One region of the Pradoshia sp. Z5_111 genome, then DNA from elsewhere that is predicted to be linked to it. Evidence: a T-box and tRNA genes for the amino acid it is inferred to sense, from the RefSeq annotation. Region 1 holds a T-box; the other holds one or more tRNA genes.

What was found. The T-box of region 1 lies ahead of ileS (isoleucine--tRNA ligase). A T-box ahead of a tRNA ligase gene usually reads a tRNA of that ligase, here a tRNA-Ile.
Region 2: it has a tRNA-Ile gene. The T-box ahead of ileS (isoleucine--tRNA ligase) is inferred to sense a tRNA for this amino acid. The anticodon was not compared.

The regions. Positions count from the first base shown of each region.
Region 1 covers NZ_JBZCPQ010000004.1:316,644-320,027, reverse strand. The annotation lists gene AC4D4A_RS11060 (YlmH family RNA-binding protein) at 1-630, shown strand, start outside; gene AC4D4A_RS11055 (DivIVA domain-containing protein) at 717-1,229, shown strand; T-box leader at 1,289-1,522, shown strand; gene ileS (isoleucine--tRNA ligase) at 1,592-3,384, shown strand, end outside.
Region 2 covers NZ_JBZCPQ010000006.1:552-3,935, forward strand. The annotation lists tRNA gene AC4D4A_RS13135 (tRNA-Thr) at 1-29, shown strand, start outside; tRNA gene AC4D4A_RS13140 (tRNA-Lys) at 37-112, shown strand; tRNA gene AC4D4A_RS13145 (tRNA-Leu) at 123-204, shown strand; tRNA gene AC4D4A_RS13150 (tRNA-Gly) at 212-286, shown strand; tRNA gene AC4D4A_RS13155 (tRNA-Leu) at 301-386, shown strand; tRNA gene AC4D4A_RS13160 (tRNA-Arg) at 405-481, shown strand; tRNA gene AC4D4A_RS13165 (tRNA-Pro) at 488-564, shown strand; tRNA gene AC4D4A_RS13170 (tRNA-Ala) at 577-652, shown strand; tRNA gene AC4D4A_RS13175 (tRNA-Met) at 681-757, shown strand; tRNA gene AC4D4A_RS13180 (tRNA-Ile) at 762-838, shown strand; tRNA gene AC4D4A_RS13185 (tRNA-Ser) at 847-939, shown strand; tRNA gene AC4D4A_RS13190 (tRNA-Met) at 987-1,060, shown strand; tRNA gene AC4D4A_RS13195 (tRNA-Asp) at 1,066-1,142, shown strand; tRNA gene AC4D4A_RS13200 (tRNA-Phe) at 1,208-1,283, shown strand; tRNA gene AC4D4A_RS13205 (tRNA-His) at 1,305-1,380, shown strand; tRNA gene AC4D4A_RS13210 (tRNA-Gly) at 1,387-1,460, shown strand; tRNA gene AC4D4A_RS13215 (tRNA-Ile) at 1,472-1,545, shown strand; tRNA gene AC4D4A_RS13220 (tRNA-Asn) at 1,557-1,631, shown strand; tRNA gene AC4D4A_RS13225 (tRNA-Ser) at 1,637-1,727, shown strand; tRNA gene AC4D4A_RS13230 (tRNA-Glu) at 1,731-1,802, shown strand; gene glgB (1,4-alpha-glucan branching protein GlgB) at 2,901-3,384, shown strand, end outside.

The sequences.
Region 1 (3,384 bases):
ATTGGTACAAATGGAGATGTTCTTGTTTCCTTTTTTGGAGGAAGCGAAGCAGCCGAGCGACAAAGAGCATTCCTCTATCCGGATTATTATGAACCGCAATTCGAGGATTACGAACTGACTATTTATGAATTGTTTTATTCTACAAAATTTACGACACTGAAACACAGGCAGATTCTAGGCACGTTAATGTCTGTTGGCTTAAAGAGAGAAAAATTTGGTGATATTTGGATCGAAGGGGAGCGAGTACAATTCGTTGTCGCAAAAGATGTAGCATCCTATCTGGAAATGAATATATCTAAAATGGGCAATGCGGGGGTAAAGTTTCAGGAAATCTCTGCTGATCAAGTCATGACGGTTACTGAGCAATGGAAGGAATGCCAAGTGACGGTTTCCTCCATGAGAATTGATACGATATTGTCGGCTATTGCTAATATTTCGAGGCAAAAGAGCCAAACACTCGTACAGCAGGGGCGTGTTAAGGTAAACTGGAAACAAGTCGATAATCCATCATATGAAATCAGAGAAAGTGATGTGTTATCCACTCGTGGGATAGGAAGAATGAAGATATTTTCCATTGAAGGAAAAACAAAGAAAGATAAATGGAAAATAAAGTGTGGAATACAAAAATAATCAGGAATTTAGAAGGAATATCACCATTACTGTCGAAAGCATAGTATAATAATTAAGAGAAGAATCAGTATTCGGAGGTGCAGTCTATGCCATTATCACCGCTAGACATACATAACAAGGAATTCGGCAGAGGATTCCGCGGTTACGATGAAGATGAAGTAAATGAGTTTCTTGACCAAATAATTAAAGATTACGAGTTGGTCCTTCGAGATAAGAAAGATCTTGAAGCTAAAGTGGAAGAGTTGGAACAACGCCTTGAGCATTTCTCCAGCATTGAGGAAACGTTGAATAAATCAATCGTCATTGCTCAGGAAGCCGGAGAAGATGTCAAACGTAATTCTCAAAAAGAGGCTAAATTGATTATGAAGGAAGCGGAAAAAAATGCTGACCGAATTGTCAATGAGGCTTTATCTAAAGCACGAAAAATTGCTATTGAAATTGAAGATCTTAAAAAGCAATCTAAAGTATTCAGAATGCGTTTTAAAATGCTAGTTGAAGCCCAGCTTGATTTATTAAATAGTGAAGACTGGGATAAACTTCTTAAATATGACGTGGATGCCACTGAATTTGATATCGACCTGAATGAAGAAGAAATGTAAGGTCTTGACTTTATCATAAGTTATTGAATATAATATCTTAACAAATCTAATCAAAAAATGATAAAACGAAGACGGGAACAGTACATCAGATCATACTTTTTGTAGCGAGCCGGGGAAGGTGGGAGTCCGGTAAAAGAATCTGGTTGGAAGATCATCCCTGAGTCTGCTTTTGAACCCAGTATACTGGCAGTAAATAGCGGCGAGTCATTCACGTTACGAATACCAAGAGGAATATTGTCAGGCAATATTCTAAAAGGGTGGTACCGCGGAAATATAGCCTTTTCGTCCCTTTACCGGGATGAAGAGGCTTTTTTGTATTTATTTATGAAAATCGTTTAACGGAAGTTTAAGGAGTGAATGGAATGGAATTTAAAGACACATTATTGATGCCTAAAACAGAATTTCCAATGCGTGGTAATTTACCAAAAAGAGAACCGGAAGTTCAAGCAGGTTGGGAAGAAAAAGATATTTACAAATTAGTACAGGAGCGCACAAAGGACCTTCCTAAATTTGTGCTGCATGACGGACCTCCTTATGCGAACGGAAACATCCATATCGGGCATGCGATGAACAAAATCTTAAAGGATTTTATTGTTCGTTTTAAATCTATGAATGGTTATAATGCGCCATATGTACCAGGTTGGGATACGCATGGTTTACCAATTGAAACAGCTCTAACAAAAAACAAAAAAGTAAATCGTAAGGAAATGACAATCGCTGAATTCCGTAAACTTTGTGAGGAATATGCTTATACACAAATTGATCAACAGCGTACTCAATTTAAACGTTTAGGCGTAAGAGGGGACTGGGAAAATCCTTACATCACACTGAAACCTGAATATGAAGCTGAGCAAATCAAAGTTTTCGGTGATATGGCGAAAAAAGGCTATATCTATAAAGGATTAAAACCGGTTTATTGGTCTCCTTCCAGTGAATCTGCACTGGCTGAAGCGGAAATCGAATACCACGACAAAAAATCAGCATCTATCTTTGTTGCATTTGATGTGAAGGATGGCAAAGGAGCAGTGGAAGAGGGAGCAAAGTTCATTATTTGGACAACGACACCTTGGACCATTCCAGCTAACCTAGGAATTGCTGTTCACCCACGCCTTGATTATGTACTTGTGAATGTGGACGGTACAAAATATATTGTGGCTGAAACATTATTGCCTTCCGTTAAAGAAACACTTGGATGGGAGAATGCTGAGGTTGAGAAGACTGTTAAGGGTGCTGAACTGGAATATGTAGTCGCTAAACATCCATTGTATGATCGTGACTCACTGGTTATTTTAGGAGAGCATGTAACAACTGATGCAGGTACAGGCTGTGTTCATACTGCTCCAGGACATGGGGAGGATGACTTTATCGTAGGTCAAAAATATAATCTTGGTGTACTCTGCCCAGTGGATGGAAAAGGTCATATGACTTCTGATGCTCCTGGATTTGAAGGATTATTCTATGATAAAGCAAACAAAGAAATCACAGATAAACTTGAAGAAGTCGGAGCTCTGTTAAAACTTGATTTCATAACACACTCTTATCCACATGATTGGAGAACGAAAAAGCCAACAATCTTCCGTGCGACTGACCAATGGTTTGCTTCTGTTGATAATATCCGTGAAGATTTATTGCAGCAGATCAAAGAAACTAAATGGGTACCTGCATGGGGTGAAACGAGATTATTTAACATGATTCGTGATCGTGGAGACTGGTGTATTTCCCGTCAGCGTGCATGGGGCGTACCGATTCCGGTGTTTTATGCAGAGAATGGGGAAGCAATCATTACGGATGAAACGATTAAGCATGTATCCGATTTATTCCGACAATACGGTTCCACTGTTTGGTTTGAGAAAGATGCAAAAGATCTTCTCCCAGAAGGCTTTACACATGAAGGCAGCCCGAATGGCTTATTTACGAAAGAAACAGATATTATGGACGTATGGTTTGACTCTGGTTCCTCCCATCAATCAGTTCTTGAAGCAAGAGAAGATTTGAGAAGACCAGCTGACCTTTACCTTGAGGGTTCAGACCAGTATCGCGGATGGTTTAATTCCTCTTTAATCACGTCTGTTGCTGTTACTGGTAAAGCTCCTTACAAGGAGGTATTGAGCCACGGATTTACACTGGATGGTGAAGGGCGCAAAATGAGTAAATC
Region 2 (3,384 bases), on a different contig from region 1:
TGGGGGTTCAAGTCCTCTTGCCGGCACCATCAGTACGAGCCATTAGCTCAGTCGGTAGAGCATCTGACTTTTAATCAGAGGGTCGAAGGTTCGAGTCCTTCATGGCTCACCATTTATAAAATGCGGGTGTGGCGGAATTGGCAGACGCACCAGACTTAGGATCTGGCGCCTTACGGCGTGGGGGTTCAAGTCCCTTCACCCGCACTTATATGCGGAAGTAGTTCAGTGGTAGAACACCACCTTGCCAAGGTGGGGGTCGCGGGTTCGAATCCCGTCTTCCGCTCCAATGCCAAGTTATATGCCGGGGTGGCGGAATTGGCAGACGCACAGGACTTAAAATCCTGCGGTAGGTGACTACCGTGCCGGTTCGAGACCGGCCCTCGGCACTAGTTTTTTGCAAAAATGCGCCCGTAGCTCAATTGGATAGAGCGTTTGACTACGGATCAAAAGGTTAGGGGTTCGACTCCTCTCGGGCGCGCCATTATATCGGGAAGTAGCTCAGCTTGGTAGAGCACTTGGTTTGGGACCAAGGGGTCGCAGGTTCGAATCCTGTCTTCCCGACCATCTAAAACTTATGGGGCCTTAGCTCAGCTGGGAGAGCGCCTGCTTTGCACGCAGGAGGTCAGCGGTTCGATCCCGCTAGGCTCCACCATTATAAACTTTAATAGGATTCAATATTTGGCGGTGTAGCTCAGCTGGCTAGAGCGTACGGTTCATACCCGTAAGGTCGGGGGTTCGATCCCCTCCGCCGCTACCAAATAGGACCTTTAGCTCAGCTGGTTAGAGCAGACGGCTCATAACCGTCCGGTCGTAGGTTCGAGTCCTACAAGGTCCACCAATATATATGGAGGAATACCCAAGTCTGGCTGAAGGGACCGGTCTTGAAAACCGGGAGGCGGGTTAAACCGCGCGGGGGTTCGAATCCCTCTTCCTCCGCCATATATACCTTAAATACCTTGTAGTATATGGAAACAAATTATTATTGTCGCGGGGTGGAGCAGTCTGGTAGCTCGTCGGGCTCATAACCCGAAGGTCGCAGGTTCAAATCCTGTCCCCGCAATAAATGGTCCGGTAGTTCAGTTGGTTAGAATGCCTGCCTGTCACGCAGGAGGTCGCGGGTTCGAGTCCCGTCCGGACCGCCATTTATAAAATGTTAGCTCATCAGTAAGACATTGAGCAGCATCAGAGAAATAAAAAGATACAAAACGGCTCAGTAGCTCAGTCGGTAGAGCAAAGGACTGAAAATCCTTGTGTCGGCGGTTCGATTCCGTCCTGAGCCACCATAACTTAAAAAACAATGCACGGCGGTTGTGGCGAAGTGGTTAACGCATCGGATTGTGGTTCCGACATTCGTGGGTTCGATTCCCATCAGCCGCCCCATAGAGTGCGGGTGTAGTTTAGTGGTAAAACCTCAGCCTTCCAAGCTGATGATGAGGGTTCGATTCCCTTCACCCGCTCCAAATTTTACTTCGGGCCTATAGCTCAGCTGGTTAGAGCGCACGCCTGATAAGCGTGAGGTCGATGGTTCGAGTCCATTTAGGCCCATATACCATTATTCCGTAGTAGCTCAGTGGTAGAGCACTCGGCTGTTAACCGAGCGGTCGTAGGTTCGAATCCTACCTGCGGAGCCATATTTGGGGAAGTACTCAAGAGGCTGAAGAGGCGCCCCTGCTAAGGGTGTAGGTCGGGTAACCGGCGCGAGGGTTCAAATCCCTCCTTCTCCGCCATTTGGCCCCTTGGTCAAGCGGTTAAGACACCGCCCTTTCACGGCGGTAACACGGGTTCGAATCCCGTAGGGGTCATAAAAACCATGTACATCATGTACATGGTTTTTTTATATATCATTTTATTAAATGAAATCTTAATTATTAAAACATAGCTGCCAAAGAAGTTCTGTCCGTTAAATACATTGTCTCCTAAACGCCTTATAAGAAGGCAAAGATAAGATTCTAATGACAGTTAAAGTCTAAAATAGTGCGAGAATACAGCCGAACTGATTATCATGTATTTTTAAGAGGAATACCATGTAAAATTTCAAGATCTCTTTAGTAAGGATTATATCAACCCAATTGAAAATCCACTTCTACCTGTAATTTGAATATATGTGTGAGTCAATTCTTGAATTGTTTTCCCATTTGGGAATTAAGAAAAATTTCGCTATAAGCTATTGTCATTTTACTCTATACTAATGTTACTGTTCGAACCTCCACAAATATGCCTCACGATAAGCCCTCATTTGATTCATAAATCAACATAAGTAAGCAATTGAACGCTCGCATAGACATCTTCTTATAGTATTCTGACAGGGTACTATTTATTTAGGTCTTGCTTTAATTAGTAGATCCATGAGAAAATAAAAAGTAATTGTAAAGGTTTGTCTTTATATAAAAATTTCACGAATAATGTTCTCCTTTAAAGAATATAGTAATTCTTAAATCCTCAATCGATATAAAGAAGCCCTCAGAAGAATATACCCAACAAAATCATCCTTTCCTCGATTGTATATCCTAAAGTTCTATGGTGAACGACATATATATATGCCAAAGTATCTAAGTTCCCCTCTTGGTCTTGAATTATAAGAATATTTTGTATATTATAGATAAATAATATAATAAACAAATAATTTAATATCTTCTTACATAAAAGTAATAAACTCATTCATGAGTGGTGGAACCACTCCGTTCATATTTTTCCTATATAATAAAATATTTATAGTATTTAAGTTTCTATAGACTATATTATGGATATATTATACTGAAGCCTGTTAATTTATCTTACTAATTCCAAAAAGTAGTGGAATAGAGCTTTTTGTAGCTAAATTAACAATTTTTGCATTTGATTTAGTTACAGAATAAGTAGTTTAATTAGTATATTGAGAAAATTCTAGAAAGGGTGATAATATGCCTAATGCTATCCCAACAGATTATCAGGTTCATTTGTTTCATGAAGGCTCTCTTTATGATGCATATAAACTGTTCGGTTCCCATTTGATAAAGGTAAATGATGATATACATACAAGGTTTACAGTATATGCACCAAACGCCCGTCAGATACGCTTGGTGGGTTCTTTTAATAATTGGAACGGTAAAGGTTATGAGTTAAAAAGAGTTTCTGAACAGGGTATTTGGACGCTTCTGGTAGATAAAAACCTGGACGGACATATATATAAATATGAAATTGAAGCAGCATCTGGAGAAATAGCTCTAAAGAGTGATCCATATGCTTTTTATTCAGAAATAAGGCCTCATACTGCATCTGTCGTATATCCTTTAGATGATTCATATAAATGGAATGATGCGTCCTGGCTTAAGAAGAAATCAAAGAAACAACATGAAGAGAACCCCATGTTCATTTATGAAATTCATTCAGGAACATGGAGAAAAC